DNA from 2 places in the Variovorax sp. FW301-JW7 genome. Region 2 is predicted to be linked to the other one. Evidence: riboswitches for the same ligand, from Rfam matches in the RefSeq annotation. Region 2 holds a riboswitch; the other holds the start of a gene.
What was found. A riboswitch is a leader RNA that binds a small molecule or an ion and turns the genes downstream of it on or off. The one in region 2 is predicted to bind thiamine pyrophosphate.

Region 1 (8,107 bases), on a different contig from region 2:
CCTTTTGCGCCTCGCCGTGCAGGTCCGACACGGGCACGACCCGGTTCGCGATGCCCCAGGCCAGGGCCTGCGCAGCGGACACCGGCAGGCCCAGCGCGAACATCTCGTAGGCACGAACGTGGCCGATGCGGGCAGGCAGCAGCAGGCTCGACGCCGCTTCGGGCACCAGCGCCAGGTTGACGAACGGCGTGGACAGCAGCGCATCCTCAGCCAGCACCACGAAGTCGCAGTGCAACAGCAAGGTGGTCCCCACGCCGACTGCGCGTCCGTTGACCGCCGCGATCACCGGGCGCGTCGAACTCGCCAATGCACGCAGGAAACGGGCGACATGGCGCTCTTCGTTGCCAGCCTTCCCGGCAGCCACGGCAGCAAATTCGCCCAGGTCGTTGCCCGAGGTGAACATGCCACCTTCGCCTCGCAACACGATGGCCCGGACGGACGGGTCGCTCTCGGCGCCTGCGATGGCATCGGCCAGACGGCCATACATCGCATTGGTCAGTGCGTTCATCTTCTCCGGCCTGGCCAGCGTGAGGGTCAGGACACCCTGGGTGGATTCGACGGTCACGTGTTCGGTCATGGGTTCTCCTGGTTGCCCGCTCGCACCGTGCGAGAGGGATGGCATTTAATTCGCATGCGAAGTATATGCTTCGTGTGCGAAATAAATACAGATAAGATGTAACCTGCCGCGCCTTCGCCCAGGCCACAGGAATCCGATGAAAGCTCAAAAAAAATACAGGCTGGTGTTTCTTCTGAACGTCGCCCAGCGGGCGGTGCAGCGATGGAAAGAAACCCGCGGCGATGCCCTGCCCGCACTGTCGGCAGCCCAGGCCGGCACGATGTTTTTCCTGTCGGCCAACGATGGCGCCCTGACAGGAGAAGTCGCGCAGGCACTGAACATCGGCGCACCAGCCATGTCCGGCCTTGCTGCCCGCCTCGAAAAAGCCGGCTACCTGACCCGCGCGCAAGACCCGAACGACGGGCGCGCATTCCGCCTCTACCAGACCGAGGAAGGACGGCTGGCCGGACAGCGTGCAAAGGCCGGGCTCGGCGCGTTGAACGCACGGCTGACCCAGGGCTTCAGCGACGAAGAGATGGCAATCGTCGGCCGGTGGCTCGAATCGGTGGTCGAGAATTTTTCCGCCGGGGGCGCGGGAAAGCACGAGGAATAGGCTCTCGGTCCCGGCACGCCATCGGTGCGGCGGGTGCAAGGCCCGCCGTGGCTGGATTCTTCCGTGCGCAGGAACTTTTCGGTGCGTCTGCGACACACGCGCCTAAAATGACATTTCGCTAGGGGTGCTGCGCCGGTTTCGACCGGGGTGGCTGAGAAAGTCCCTTTGAACCTGACTGAGGTAATCCTCGCGCAGGGAAGCTGGTCCGGTGGCCTGTCGCGTTGTCTCGCGCGACGGCCACGCCACTGGAGCCTCGCCCACCTGCCAAACCTTTTGCACTGGAGCAAACGGATGGCACACAACGACAACGACAGTTCCGCTTCGTCCGGCAACGAAGCGCTCACGCCCCTGCCCGCCTCCCGACGCGTCTTCGGCTGGCACGACCACGCCTCGCTGTGGTTCAGCCTCGGCGTCGGGCTGCTGGTGATGCAGATCGGTGCCTACCTGGTGCCGGCCGTGGGCACGCGCGACGCGGCGCTGGCGATCGTGCTGGGCTCGCTGCTCGGCGCCGGGCTGCTGGCCTGGACCGCGCGGCTGGGCTGCGAAACCGGGCTGGCCAGCGCCGGACTGATGCACGCCACCTACGGCAGCGCCTTCGCGCGGCTGCCGGTGCTGCTCAACATCGTGCAGCTGGTGGGCTGGACCACCTTCGAGCTCGTGATCATGCGAGAAGGCACGCAGGCCATCGGGCAACAGGCCTTCGGCCCCGCGCTGGGCACGGCCTGGGGCGGCGTGCTGACCACGCTGCTGTGGGGTGCGGTGCTGCTGGCGCTGCTGGCCGGTTCGATGGTGAAGCTGGTGCGCCGCTTCGTGAGCCGTTTCGGCCTGCCGCTGGTGGTGCTGTCGCTGCTGTGGCTCAGCTGGCAGTTCGCGACGCGGCTGCACGCCAAGGGCCTGGACGCCTTCTGGGCGCGGCCGGGCGACGGCAGCATGGGCATGTTCAGCGCGCTCGACCTGGTCATTGCGATGCCGGTGTCGTGGCTGCCTCTGGTGGCCGACTACGCGCGCCACGGCAAGCGCAGCGCCGGGGGCGGCCTGGGCAGCGCGTTCAGCGGCACCTGGATCGGCTACGCGCTCGCCAACATCTGGTGCTACGCGCTCGGCGTGATGGTGGTGAGCGTGGCCGAGCCGGGCACCAGCCTCGTCATGGCGCTGCTGCTGGCGCAGGGCGGGCTGGTGGCGCTGGGCCTGATCCTCATCGACGAACTCGACAACGCCTATGGCGACGTGTACTCGGGCTCGGTGTCCACGCACAGCCTGCTGCCGCGCTGGAGCGTGAAGCGCTGGGGCCTGCTGCTGGCGGTGCTGTGCATCGGGCTGGCGCTGGTGCTGCCGATGCACACGCTCGAGCCCTTCCTGCTGCTGCTGAGCTCGGTGTTCGTGCCGCTGTACGGCGTGATCCTGGGGCGGCTGGGCAGCGGAAGTGCCGTGTCGGCGAACAGCACGCGCACCATCGACTGGGGCGCGGCGCTGATCTGGCTCGCGGGCATCGCGGCCTACCACGCGCTGGCCAAGTGGGCGCCGCAGTTCGGCTCGGCGTTGCCGACGCTGGCGGCGACCTTCGTGCTGGCCTGGCTCAGCCGGCCGACAGCGGCACGCGGTGGGTCGGCACTGGCGCAAAGCCGTGGTTGAGCGGACCGTGGCCCGCGCCGACCTGCACATCCGCGCCGGCGCGCATTGCGCCGAGGATGTACGCGCGTGCGCACTCGACCGCCTCGGGCAGCGCCAGGCCCAGTGCCAGGTGCGCGGCGATGGCCGACGAGAGCGTGCAACCGGTGCCGTGCAGGTTGCGGCTGGCGATGCGTTGCGACGCGAGTCGCTTGCGCGCGCCGCTGCGCTCCAGCAGCACATCGACCACTTCGTCGCCGGGCAGGTGGCCGCCCTTGAGCAGCACGGCCTTCGCGCCGAGCGCGAGCAATTCGTCGGCCGCGCCATCGAGCGCGTCGATGCCGCCGATGGCATGGCCGACCAGCAAGGCGGCTTCGTCGAGGTTGGGCGTGACCACCACGGCGCGCGGGAACAGCTCGCGCACCAGCACCTGCACGGTCTCGGCCGCGATCAGGCGGTCGCCGCTGGTGGCGATCATCACGGGGTCGAGCACCACGTTCTTCAGCTGGTAGCGGTCGATGGCCCAGGCCACCACCTCGACCACCTCGGGCGCGTGCAGCATGCCGAGCTTGACGGCGTCGACGCCGATGTCTTCCACCACGGCCTGAATCTGCGCCTTCAGGAAGTCGGGCGGCACGCCGTGGATGCCCGAGACGCCCACCGTGTTCTGCGCGGTGAGCGCGGTGATGGCCGTCATGCCGTAGCAGCCGAGGGCCGCGAAGGTCTTGAGGTCGGCCTGGATGCCGGCGCCGCCGCCGCTGTCGGAGCCGGCGATGGAAAGCACGCGTGCGTAGCGTTGGGTGGGTGCGGGGGTCATGTTGAAAATTATCGGCGAGTGCGCCGTGCCTCTTTCTCACTCCCCTTCCGGGGGAGGGTCGGGATGGGGGCACGCGGCGTGTCCATCGAGCGCTCTGCCCGCCCCCATCCCAGCCTTCCCCCAGCGGGGGAAGGAGCAAGACCATGAGCGTGCCATTTCAATCTGCGGCCATCCTTGGCGCAGGCCTCATGGGTCGCCTGATGGCGGTCACGCTCGCGCAGGCCGGCTGCAAGATCGACCTGTACGAAGCCGGCAGCCCCGATGCCGAGGGCGCAGCCGCCCGCGTGGCCGCGGCCATGCTCGCGCCGCTGGCCGAATCGGCCGTGGCGCCGGTGTCGGTCGTGCGCATGGGTCAGCACGCGCTGTCGCGCTGGCCCGAGCTGCTGGCGCCACTGGCGCAGCCGGTGTTCTTCCAGCGCGAAGGCACGCTGGTGCTGTGGCACCGCCAGGACGCCGCCGAGGCCACGCGACTCGCGGGCGTGCTGGCGCGCACCGGTGCGCAAGTGCCCGAGCTGGCGCCGATGCAGACGCTCGACACCCCCACCGCCATCGCCGCGCTGGAGCCCTCGCTGGGCACACGCTTCGCTCGCGGCCTGTACCTGCCGGGCGAAGGCCAGCTCGACAACCGCGCGCTGCTGGCGTCGCTGCGCGCCACGCTCGAAGCCGATGCGCGCGTGACGCTGCACTGGCAGTCGCCGCGTGCGCCCTCCGACTTTTCGCCTGGCACGGCGGGCCAGCCCGACTGGGTGATCGACTGTCGCGGCCTCGGCGCCAAGCCGCAATGGAACGCGCTGCGCGGCGTGCGCGGCGAGGTGATCCGCGTGCATGCGCCCGAGGTCACGCTGCAGCGGCCCACGCGCCTCGTGCATCCGCGTTACCCGCTGTACATCGCGCCCAAGCCCGACCACCTGTTCGTGATCGGCGCGACCGAGATCGAGTCCGACGACCTGTCGCCCGCCAGCGTGCGCTCCACGCTCGAGCTGCTGAGCGCGGCCTACGCGGTGCACAGCGGCTTTGCCGAGGCGCGCATCGTCGAGATCGCGACGCAATGCCGGCCCACGCTGCCCGACAACCTTCCCGCCATTCGCCAGCCGCAGCCGCGCGTGCTGCAGATCAACGGCCTGTACCGCCACGGCTTCATGATCGCGCCCGCCCTGCTCGATGCGGCGATGGAACTGCTTGCGCATGGCCGTTCCACGCTCGCACGCGGCTTCGGCATGGACGTGCCCGACGCATGACGAGAACAACGACGACCCCGATGAACATCCTGATCAACGACAAGCCCTGCACGCTGCCCGAGGGTGCGCTGCTCGCCGACGCGCTGGCCGTGCTGCAGGCCGTGCCGCCTTTCGCAGTGGCGGTGAACCGCGAGTTCGTGCCGCGCTCGGCCTACGCCACGCACCCGCTGCACGCCGACGACCGCGTCGAGGTGATCCGCCCGGTGACCGGCGGCTGAACGAACGCACCAGAGACAAGACGATGGAGACGACAACCATGACCAATCCCGATCCCCTGGTCCTCTACGGCCAGACCTTCCACAGCCGCCTGCTGCTGGGCACCGCGCGCTACCCCTCGCCCGACGTGCTCGAAGCGGCTGTGCAGCGCGCCCAACCCGCGATGCTGACCGCCTCGCTGCGCCGCCAGACCGCCAGCCAGGGCTCCGGCAACAGCGACCTCGGCAACGGCTTCTGGGAGCTGCTGCGCAAGCTGGCCGTGCCGGTGCTGCCCAACACCGCCGGCTGCCACAGCGTGCAGGAAGTGATCGCCACCGCGCAGATGGCGCGCGAGCTGTTCGACACGCCGTGGATCAAGCTCGAGCTCATCGGCGACGACTACACGCTGCAGCCCGACACGCTGAACCTCGTCGATGCGGCGTCGCAGCTGATCCGCGACGGCTTCCATGTGCTGCCGTACTGCACCGAAGACCTGGTGCTGTGCCAGCGCCTCGTCGATGTCGGCTGCCAGGCCGTGATGCCGTGGGCCGCGCCCATCGGCACCGGACGCGGGCCGGTCAACCCGTATGCGCTGCGGCTGCTGCGCGAGCGGCTGCAGGTGCCGATGCTGGTCGACGCAGGCCTCGGCCTGCCCTCGCATGCGTGCCAGGTGATGGAGTGGGGCTACGACGGCGTGCTGCTCAACACCGCCGTCGCTCTTGCGCAGGAACCGGTCGCGATGGCCGGTGCCTTTGCCGACGCAGTGCAGGCCGGCCGCGCCGCCTACCGCGCCGGCGCGATGGCCGCGCAGGACGCCGCGCAGCCCAGCACGCCCGTGCTCGGCACGCCCTTCTGGCACCACGCGCCATGAACCCCATCGACACCCCCAATGCCCGCGCCGTGGCGCAAGCCATCGTTGCGGTCCACGGTCTGCGCTTCGGCGCCGCCACGGCCACGGCCGTGAGCGCGCCGCACTTCAGCTCGGACGACGCCGTCTACCGCGGCGCGAAGCAAGCCTGCACCGCGCTCGGCTTCATCGAGATCGATGCCGAATGCCTCGCCCATGCATGGCGCGCGCAGACCGAACGGCTCGGCCAGTTCGACGCGTCGGCATGGCCCGATGCGCCGGTCGATTTCGGCATGGGTCCGTTTCCGCCCACCGCACGCGCCGACGCCTTTCCGCCCTGCCCCGAGCGGCTCGGCCTGTACGCCGTGCTGCCCGATGCGGCATGGGTCGGCCGCATGGCGCGCGCCGGCGTGCCGACGGTGCAGCTGCGCTTCAAGTCGGACGACGCCGCCGCCGTCGCGCGCGAAGTGCAGGCCGCCGTCGACGCGGTGCGCGGCACCGAGGCGCTGCTCTTCATCAACGACCACTGGCAGGTCGCCATCGCGGCCGGCGCCTACGGCATCCACCTCGGGCAGGAAGACCTCGACGCGTTGTCGCCCGATGAGCTGCAGCAGCTGCGCGCCTCCGGCCTTCGGCTCGGCGTGAGCACCCATGGCTACGCCGAGATGGTGCGCGCCGATGCGGTGAGCCCGAGCTACATCGCGATGGGCGCCATCTACCCGACCACGCTCAAGCGGATGGCGACCGCGCCGCAGGGCGTGGCGCGGCTCGCAGCCTACGCGCGGCTGCTGCGCGGCTACCCGCAGGTGGGCATCGGCGGCGTCGATGCCGTGCGGCTGCCGGAGGTGCTCGCCACCGGCGTCGGCTCGGTCGCCGTGGTGCGCGCGCTGGTCGCCGCCGACGACCCCGAGGCCACGGCCGCGCAATGGATGACGGCGATGCACGCCGCCCCCGGTTCCCCTGAACGCACAGAATGAACGCTCGACTTTTCTCGCCCTCCCCGCTTTCGCGCGCGCTCGCCGCCGCCCTCCTCACTTTCGGTGCCTGCGGCGCGCATGCGCAGTCTTCATCGCCATCGCAGGCGCTGCCCGAAGTCACCGTGAACGACGGCGCCGCCGCGCCGCAGGCCGAGATCAGCGGCTTCGGCGATGTGCCGCTGCGCGAGCTGCCGCTGTCGGCCACCATCATCGACAGCCAGCAGCTGCGCAGCAGCGGCGCACGCCGCCTCGCCGACCTGACGCAGTTCGACGCTTCGGTCACCGACGCCTACAACTCCGCCGGCTACTGGGACTACCTCACGGTGCGCGGCTTCGTGCTCGACAACCGCTTCAACTACCGGCGCGAAGGCCTGCCGATCAGCGCCGAGACCGCGATCCCGCTGGACAACAAGGAGCGCATCGAGATCCTGCGCGGCACCAGCGGCATCCAGGCCGGCACCAGCGCGCCGGGCGGGCTCGTCAACTACGTGGTCAAGCGCCCGACCGAGCAGGAGCTGCGCACCATCCGCTTCGAAACCACGAGCCGCGGCAGTGTGCTGAGCGCGCTCGACTTCGGCGGGCGCTTCGGCGAGAACCGCCAGTTCGGCTATCGGCTCAACGTGGCCGGCGAAAAGCTCAACCCGCTCACGCACAACCTCGACGGCAGCCGCCGCCTCTTCTCGCTCGCGGCCGACTGGCGCATCACGCGCGACTCGGTGCTCGAGTTCGAGGTGGAGCAAAGCCGCAAGACACAGCCGAGCCAGAACGGCTACAGCCTGCTGGGCAACACGCTGCCCCGACCGGTCGATCCGCGCATCAACCTCAACAACCAGCCGTGGTCGCAGCCCTCGGTGTTCAAGGCGCTGACCGGCACCGTGCGCTTCAGCCAGGCGCTGAATGCCGACTGGCGCTGGAGCGCGCAGATCGGCCAGCAGCGCCTGAAGACCGACGACCGGCTGGCCTACGCCTTCGGTTGCGGTGCCGAAGGCAACTACGACCGCTACTGCTCCGACGGCACCTTCGACGTGTACGACTTCCGCAGCGAGAACGAGCGCCGCACGCAGACTGCGGGCAGCCTGAACCTCAAGGGCAACGTGATGACGGGCAGCGTGCGCCACGAGCTGGGCTTCGGCCTGCTGCAAAGCCGCGTGCGCAACCGCTTCCAGGACCAGGCCTACAACTACGTCGGCACCGGCAACATCTGGGCGACCGCGATGACGCCAGCCGACCCGCGGCTGACGGACGCCAACACCAAC
Region 2 (8,107 bases):
TCGTCGCGGTCGGGCAGGCCCAGGTGCTCCTTGGGCGTCACGTAGCAGAGCATCGCCGTGCCGGCCCAGCCGATCATGGCGGCGCCGATGGCGCTGGAGATGTGGTCGTAGCCCGGTGCGATGTCGATGGTCAGCGGGCCGAGCGTGTAGAACGGCGCCTCGTGGCAGTGCTTGATCTGCTCGTCCATGTTGGCCTGGATCATGTGCATCGGCACGTGGCCCGGGCCTTCGATCATGGTCTGCACGTCGTGCTTCCAGGCGATCTGCGTGAGTTCGCCCAGCGTGCGCAGCTCGGCAAACTGGGCCTCGTCGTTCGCGTCGGCACCCGAGCCGGGGCGCAGGCCGTCGCCGAGCGAGAAGCTCACGTCGTAGGCCTTCATGATGTCGCAGATGTCCTCGAAGTGCGTGTAGAGGAAGCTCTCCTTGTGGTGCGCGATGCACCACTTGGCCATGATCGAGCCGCCGCGCGACACGATGCCCGTCATGCGGTCGGCCGTGAGATGGATGAACGGCAGGCGCAGGCCCGCGTGGATGGTGAAGTAGTCGACGCCCTGCTCCGCCTGCTCGATGAGCGTGTCGCGGTAGATTTCCCAGGTGAGGTCCTCGGCCACGCCGCCCACCTTTTCGAGCGCCTGGTAGATCGGCACCGTGCCGATGGGCACCGGCGAGTTGCGCACGATCCAGTCGCGCGTGGTGTGGATGTTCTTGCCGGTCGACAGGTCCATCACGTTGTCGGCGCCCCAGCGGATGGCCCACACCAGCTTTTCGACCTCTTCCTCGATGCTCGAGGTGACGGCCGAGTTGCCGATGTTGGCGTTGATCTTCACCTTGAAGTTGCGCCCGATGGCCATCGGCTCGACCTCGGGGTGGTTGATGTTCGCGGGAATGATCGCGCGGCCACGGGCCACTTCGTCGCGCACGAACTCGGGCGTGATGATGCGCGGAATGCTCGCGCCCATCGGGTTGCCCGCCACGCGCTTGGCGCGCTCCTCGTTGGCCAGGTACTCGGCCATCCACTCGCGCTTGCCGTTCTCGCGCAGCGCCACGTACTCCATCTCGGGCGTGACGATGCCGCGGCGCGCGTAGTGCATCTGCGTGACGTTGGCGCCCGACTTGGCGCGGCGCGGCGTGCGCTGCAGTGCCGAGGCACCGGCGCGCAGTTCGGCCAGGCGCTGCGCGTCGCGGTCTTCGTTCTTGGCGCCGTCGTCCAGCGCGTGGTGCGTGCGGCCTTCGTAGCTTTCGGTGTCGCCACGCTCGATGACCCAGGCGCTGCGCACGTCGGGCAGGCCGCGGCGCACGTCGATCTCGACCTTCGGGTCGGTGTAGGGGCCCGAGGTGTCGTACAGGGAGACGGTTTCGCCGTTGGTCAGCGCCACGTCGCGCACGGGCACGAACAGGTCGGGCCGGCTGCCCGGAATGACGCACTTGTGCGAGGCAGGAAAGGGTTCGCGCGTCAGCGACAGCAGCGAGGTGAACTTGTCGGGGGCATTCATCGGAGGCACTCCTTGTTGAGAGAAAGGGTGCTCCGCAATCGCTCAGTGGACCTCGGGAGGCCCGCCACCAGAAAAGGGAGTGACGGACCGAAGTCAGGGAGTGCAGCTCTTCTTACGCCGGTATGACCCGGATCAAGTTCGCGGGTCGGCAGCTTTGCCATCTCAGCACACCACGTGTGTGCACCCCGGAGCGGGGCCGATTGTGCGGGCCGAAGCCCGCCGCCGTCAACCCGGGGGCTGGTGCAGGTCGCCGTCGACGTAGAACCAGCGCTCGTTCTCGCGCACGAAGCGGCTGCGCTCGTGCAGGCGGAACGCCACGCCCGTCGCGCCGCGCTGGCGGGCGACGAACTCGACCTCGGCGTGGTCGGCGTCGAGCACCGAACGCGATCGGATGTCCAGCCCCAGCCATTTGACGCCCGGCTCGAACTCGACCGAGGCTGGCCGCTTCGACGCATGCCAGGTGGCGAGCAGGTAGTCGGCTCGCGCCAGCACGAAGGCCGAGTAGCGCGAACGCATCAGCGATTCGGCGTCGGGCGCCGGCGTGTTCTCGAAATCGTCGAGGTAGCGCCCACAGCACAGGGCGTAGCCGATGGGCTTGTCGCGACGGTCGGTACGGCCGCAGGGGCAGGGGCCGGGAGTGGGGTCGGTGGCGCTCATGAAGGGGTCTATTGGAACACTTGGCGCGGTGGGGGCTGAAGGGGGGCTTCCGGGCATGCCCGCTTTGCGAGGACCTGCCGGGGCCAAAGGCGCCGGGGCCTCTTGCGCCAATGGCTTGTGTCGCTACAGTCGTCTGGCGTTTCGTTCCTTCAAGCTGAACACCAAAGCATGCTTTTGCGATTCCTCAAGCTGTTCTTCCTGCTCGCTGCGACCCTCTCCTTGGGCGTCTTCGCCTTTCTGCACGGATTCAACGCATGGCGCGCCGGACAAATCGTTGTCACGCGACGGGGACGCGAACCCTTTGTCGCAAGCGCCGATGGTGCATTTCCCATCACGTTCAATATGGAAGTTTGGGGATTGATGATCATCGGGGGCGCCGTTGCCCTTTGCGGCATTGCAGGCGTCGTCAAGTTCCTCATCAACACGCCAGACCAGCGACGCACGATGCTGACCCGTATGGATGGCGTCTCGCGTCGCGAGCGCAGTGACATGGACATTCCGTGGTCGATTGGGCTTGCCATCGTCGGGGCGGTTGTGGCGTTTTTTCTCTACTTGGGATTTAGAGTTCACGCGCAATAGGTTTGTCTGCCTGCAACCGGCCAGGAGCAGTCATTGGAAGCGGGGCAGCTATCGAGCGAGTCGCCTACAACGCCAGCGGATTTGGAAACTCCATCCGATCAAACTTGTTGATGTACGGATCGTCCTTCACGAGCACACGAATACGCCATTTTTTGCATGACGGATCGAGCTGAATCTCCATGATCTCGCGATCCACTGCACGATGAATCAGTGGATTGAGCAGCATCCCGGCGCTCTCGCCGTTGTGCTGGCGCCAATCCTCGAAGTGCGCGGCATCAAGGAGAGCCGGGTTCTGGATCCCCGTCACTGGGCATTTTTTCCAGATCTTCAACATGAGATCGCGAAAAGCGCTCTGCTCCGGACGAATCTCGCGCGAAGCGAACTTCGCCACGTAAGGACCAGGCGCCTCTGGAGGCAATGGCGGCGGTCCAGGAATCGTCGGCAGAGGCCGACCAATAATCTCCAGAAGCACACGCGCCAGCGGCATGTCGAGCCAGTAGAAGGTCCCTTGATTGGCGTTGCCGTTGACGTCGAATGGTTGCCGCGAGTTTGGGGATTCGGCTTGTGCTTTTAGGATCTGCGGGACGAAATCTTGGTACCTGATTTTGGACGGGAGCGGCTCATACGCGGCATTCACACGCAGCCCCTTCATGCCTGCCATCCACTGCGCTGATTCGGGCCTTCGAAACCTGCCTTCGAGCTTGTTGGTCGCGAAGGCGAATTCTTTTGTCATCGGGAAGTCAGGCACCTTGGAGATGACCTTGGCTACGCCGACGAGGCCGTCAAGGTTAATGATGACCGTGTCACCCGGCTCCATGTTTTCCAGCGGCGGCACATTCGGTGTTGGCGCGCCGTCGCGATCAAGGTACGTGGTGAACATGTACCCCTCATCTCGAAGGAATTCAAAGGACGAACCTTGGTTAGCGAAGAAGTAAGCCATGCTTCCCATTGGACAGGAAAAAACGGGTTGCTGTTGTGCACTCAAACCGTGCCCGCATTACGGCCGCCAACGATGGCGCTCGAGTAAGTTCAACCCGAGTTCCATCTCACGACGCGTGCATTTTTTCATTCGTTGAGATTCGGAGCAAAATGAACTTCGGCTTCGGGCTTACAAGAGACATCGCAGCACCTCTGAAGAAATCATTCAATTTGCGAAGACCTCCGCTTGATACTAGCTGCCCACCTGAAGACGACGGCGATGGCCAGCAATCCTGCAAGGGCAACTCCTTCGAGCCATGCCTCGCCCAGACGGCCATCGATCGCCACCTCCGCAAGGCTTGCCTGCCCTGACCTGTAGGTCACCCAGACATCGTCGGCCAAGAAGCCCACACAGAAGTCCCCGATCTCTTTCGCGCATTCCGTGTGCAAGGAGTACCCGAGCCCATCGAGATGCGTCCCTTGCTGTTTGTCGGTGGCGACCACCCAATTTCGGTACTCGTCGTGGTCCGGGAGCCTTTTGTTCTGATCGATGAAAGTCCGTGCGTAACGGGAAACGATTTCGATGTGATCTTGCTCGGAGGGGCTGATTCGATGCGTCAGGTGCGTGGCATCAAAACACGCGATGAAAAAAATCGGTGCCGCGAGGATCAGAGCGAACCAAGAAATCGCCACGCAAAGGAGCTCCAGCAGGCGTGCCAAGATCGGCGTTCGGTTGCCCTCAACTTGCCGAGCTTGTGCCATTTGGTTTGAGCCTACGTACGAAGAGCGACATTGCTGCCGCAGGCTATCGCGGGTGGGTTCGAGCTTGATGAAGTCCGAATGAAGTCTTGCGGCGCATCCGACCTGTTTGGGTGGCTTTGCGACCCAAACGGATTCACACACTTGGATGCCCGCTCCAGGCCACAAGCAGGGCAACGAAAGAGTGCCCAGGCCCACGTCTTCTGAAACGAGAAGAACGCCCTCGCGTCATGCTCCTACTCAGTCAAAACCTCGCACTGCGCTTCAATCCGCGCATGAAGCAGCCCCAGCGAGACCGCAAGAAACCGCTGCAACGAACTGCGCTGGCATGCATCGAAAAGCGGAGCGGCGCTCGCATCAGAAGAAGCGGCGTCGCGCCGATCCTCGTCCCAGCCGAGCAGCTCTACCAACGTCTGAGCGCCCTGCACTACATCGCGCGCATCGTTGAGGAACGCAGCATGGCTTTGCAGTGAAGAAGAGAGCCCTTCGCCTTCAACCCATTCGAAGGGCTTGAACAAGGCAGTGGGTCGATCGGACGCACAAGGGCAACCGGCGTCAGTGCGAGCGTTTGAAGCATGGGCCATAGGCCTCCAAGGATGTCGATTTGCAACAACCGACGCACCCGACGCCAATCGGGGGCGGCAGCTCGAACGGGTTGGCGTACCGGGACATCCTTGCGGAAACCGGCAGGGCGCGAGCCCTCCCATTCGAGCCGCCTAAAAAAGAAGCGCGAATGAAAAAGCCGCAGACCTTGTGCGGTAACTGCGGCTTTCGTCGCAGGATGTCAGCGGGACGCCAATCCCGGCCTCGCTCATCACGAGGCAAAAGCAATGTACGCGGTCGCTCGGACGCCCGTCAAGCGTCAGCGACTGGAACGCACCGCCCCACCCGAAACATCACCCACCCAGGTCGCGGCGTTGGTTCACGTGATCAGACGATCTCAGGCGAGCGCGCGTTGAATCAACAGCTTCTGGATGTCCGACGTGCCTTCATAGATCTGGCACACGCGCACGTCGCGGTAGATGCGCTCCAGCGGGAAGTCGTTCACGTAGCCGTAGCCGCCCAGGGTCTGGATGGCGGCGCTGCACACGCGCTCGGCCATCTCGCTGGCGAAGAGCTTGGCCATGGCGGCTTCTTTCAGGCAGGGCCGACCGGCGTCGCGCAGGCTGGCGGCGTGCCAGATGAGCTGGCGCGCGGCTTCGATCTGCGTGGCGCATTCGGCCAGGCGAAAGCCCACGGCCTGCTGGTCGAAGATGGCGCCGCCGAAGGCCTGACGTTCCTTGGCGTAGGCCACGGCCACGTCGAAGGCGCTGCGGGCCATGCCCACGCTCTGCGCGGCGATGCCGATGCGCCCGCCTTCGAGTGCGCCGAGGGCGATCTTGTAGCCCTCGCCTTCGGCGCCGATGAGGTTCTCGACCGGAATACGGCAGCTGTCGAAGTTGATCTGCGCGGTGTCGCTGCTGTGCTGGCCGAGCTTGTCTTCCAAGCGCGCGACGTTGTAGCCGGGCGCGTCGGTGGGCACGATGAACGCGCTCATGCCGCGCTTGCCGGCGCCCTTGTCGGTCACCGCGATGACGATGGCGACCTGGCCGTTCTTGCCGCTGGTGATGAACTGCTTGACGCCGTCGATCACGTAGCCGTCGCCGTCCTTGCGTGCGGTGGTGCGCAGGCTCGAGGCGTCGCTGCCGGCCTGCGGTTCGGTGAGGCAGAAGGCGCCGAGCATCTGGCCCTGGGCCAGCGGCTCGAGCCACTTCTTCTTCTGCTGCGCGTTGCCATAGCGCATGAGGATGGCGTTGACGGGGCAGTTGGTCACGCTGATGGCGGTGCTGGTGCCGCCGTCGCCGGCCGCGATTTCCTCGAGCACGAGTGCGAGCGTGAGGTAGTCGAGGCCCGCACCGCCATGCTCCTCGGGCACGCAGATGCCGTAGGCGCCCAGCGCGGCCAGGCCCTGGTGCACTTCCTTCGGAAAGCTGTGGTCGCGGTCCCACTTCGGGGCGTTGGGCCAGAGCTCGGCCTGCGAGAAATCGCGCACGGCGTCGCGGATGGCTTCCTGGTCTGCGCTGAGCAGCATGGCGTTGTCTCCAGTTCTTTCTTGTCGGTGGGTGCGAGGCTTACTTGCCGGCGCCCAGGTCCATGATGAGACGCGCGGCCATGTACAGGCGGCGCGGAATGGCGCTGATGTCGACGTACTCGGCCTTGTCGCTGTGGTAGCCGAAGCCGGGCAGGCCCAGGCTTTCGATCACGGGCTTGCCCGAGAGCGCCGCGTAGGCTGCGTCGGTGCCGCCGCCGGTGCGCTCTTCGACGCCCACGCTGCCGCCGGCTTCCTTGTAGAAGACCACGGCCTTGTCGACCAGCTTCTTGCCGCCCTCGCCCGCGTTGAAGGCCGGACGGCCGCGCGTGACGAGCACCTTGACGTCGGCTTCGGGCAGTTTTTTCTGCTGCGCCTTTTCTTCGAGGGTCTTCATGGCGGCGTCGAAGTCTTCGTTGCGTGCGTAGCGCACATCGGCGTTCAGCGTGGCGCTGGCCGGGATGATGTTCGACACGTTGCCGGCCTTGGCGATGGTCCAGTTGAAGCGCAGGTTCTTCGACTTGTCGTCGATGCTCATGGTGCGCAGCACGAGGTCAGAGGCCTCGACCAGCGCGTTCACGCCCAGCTCGGGCGCGGCGCCCGCGTGCGAGGCCTTGCCGGTGATGTTGACCTGCACGTAGGCGATGCCCGAGGTGCCGAGCGACATCTTTTCGTCGCCGGCGCTGGTGGGCTCGAACGAGAGCACGTAGTCGGCCAGCTTGGCTTCTTCCTGGATCAGGTCGCGCGAGCCGAAGGAGCCTTTTTCTTCGTCGGTGTTGAACAGCACGGTGATGGTGCCGTAGTCGCGCACGCCGTAGTCTTTCAGCAGCTTGAGCGTGTGCAGGATGACGGCGTTGCCGCCCTTGTCGTCGGCGATGCCGGGGCCGTAGGCCTTGTCGCCTTCGATGCGGAACGGCGCCTTGGCGAGCGTGCCCTTGGTGTACACGGTGTCCATGTGCGACATGAGCAGCAGGTTCTTGCCGCCGCGGCCCTTGAGCTTGCCGACGATGTTGTCGCCGACCACGAGGCCGGCCGACTTGCTGCGCGTGACGGTGAAGCCGAGGTTCTTCAGCTCGCCTTCGAGGTACGCGCCGGCGGCGGCCATGCCTTCGGCGTCACCGGTGCCGGTCTCGATGTTGACGAGCTTCTCGAGCGTCTTGATCACCGCCGGCTGCTCGTCGGTGGCGGCCTGGAACAGCACGTTGTCGCGTTTCTGGGCCCAGGCGCCACCTGCCACGAAGGCGGTAGCGAGCACGGCGGCAACGGCGGTACGGTGAATGGATGGGCGCATGAAATCTCCTGCTCTACGCATGGTTTTGTTTGAACTGTCCGGGGTGGAAACCGGCCGGCGCCCTCTCCCGGGCGCCGGCGGCTCCTGGCGTTATAGCAATTCGAGCGCGACCGCGGTGCCTTCGCCGCCGCCGATGCACAGCGTGGCGACGCCGCGCTTCTTGCCGCGCGCCTTCAGCGCGTGCAGCAGCGTAACCATGATGCGCGCGCCGCTGGCGCCGATGGGGTGGCCCAGCGCGCAGGCGCCGCCGTTCACGTTGACGATGTCGTGCGACACGTCGAGCTCGTGCATGAGGGCCATGGGCACGACGGCGAAGGCTTCGTTCACTTCCCACAGGTCGAC

Region 1: it holds a riboswitch for thiamine pyrophosphate, as region 2 does, so the genes downstream of both, AC3WQM_RS02805 (purine-cytosine permease family protein) here and thiC (phosphomethylpyrimidine synthase ThiC) in region 2, are expected to answer to the same signal.

What each region holds. Positions count from the first base shown of each region.
Region 1 covers NZ_JBYTBC010000001.1:635,082-643,188, reverse strand. Annotated here, with positions in the region: gene AC3WQM_RS02815 (enoyl-CoA hydratase) at 1-577, opposite strand, end outside; gene AC3WQM_RS02810 (MarR family winged helix-turn-helix transcriptional regulator) at 714-1,169, shown strand; TPP riboswitch at 1,280-1,384, shown strand; gene AC3WQM_RS02805 (purine-cytosine permease family protein) at 1,461-2,801, shown strand; gene thiD (bifunctional hydroxymethylpyrimidine kinase/phosphomethylpyrimidine kinase) at 2,746-3,594, opposite strand; gene AC3WQM_RS02795 (FAD-dependent oxidoreductase) at 3,738-4,832, shown strand; gene thiS (sulfur carrier protein ThiS) at 4,853-5,050, shown strand; gene AC3WQM_RS02785 (thiazole synthase) at 5,089-5,898, shown strand; gene thiE (thiamine phosphate synthase) at 5,895-6,851, shown strand; gene AC3WQM_RS02775 (TonB-dependent siderophore receptor) at 6,848-8,107, shown strand, end outside.
Region 2 covers NZ_JBYTBC010000005.1:8,501-16,607, reverse strand. Annotated here, with positions in the region: gene thiC (phosphomethylpyrimidine synthase ThiC) at 1-1,493, opposite strand, end outside; TPP riboswitch at 1,586-1,691, opposite strand; gene AC3WQM_RS15215 (YchJ family protein) at 1,719-2,150, opposite strand; gene AC3WQM_RS15210 (hypothetical protein) at 2,319-2,729, shown strand; gene AC3WQM_RS15205 (hypothetical protein) at 2,794-3,609, opposite strand; gene AC3WQM_RS15200 (hypothetical protein) at 3,870-4,367, opposite strand; gene AC3WQM_RS15195 (hypothetical protein) at 4,643-4,924, opposite strand; gene AC3WQM_RS15190 (acyl-CoA dehydrogenase family protein) at 5,347-6,477, opposite strand; gene AC3WQM_RS15185 (glutamate carboxypeptidase) at 6,518-7,765, opposite strand; gene AC3WQM_RS15180 (acetyl-CoA C-acyltransferase) at 7,856-8,107, opposite strand, start outside.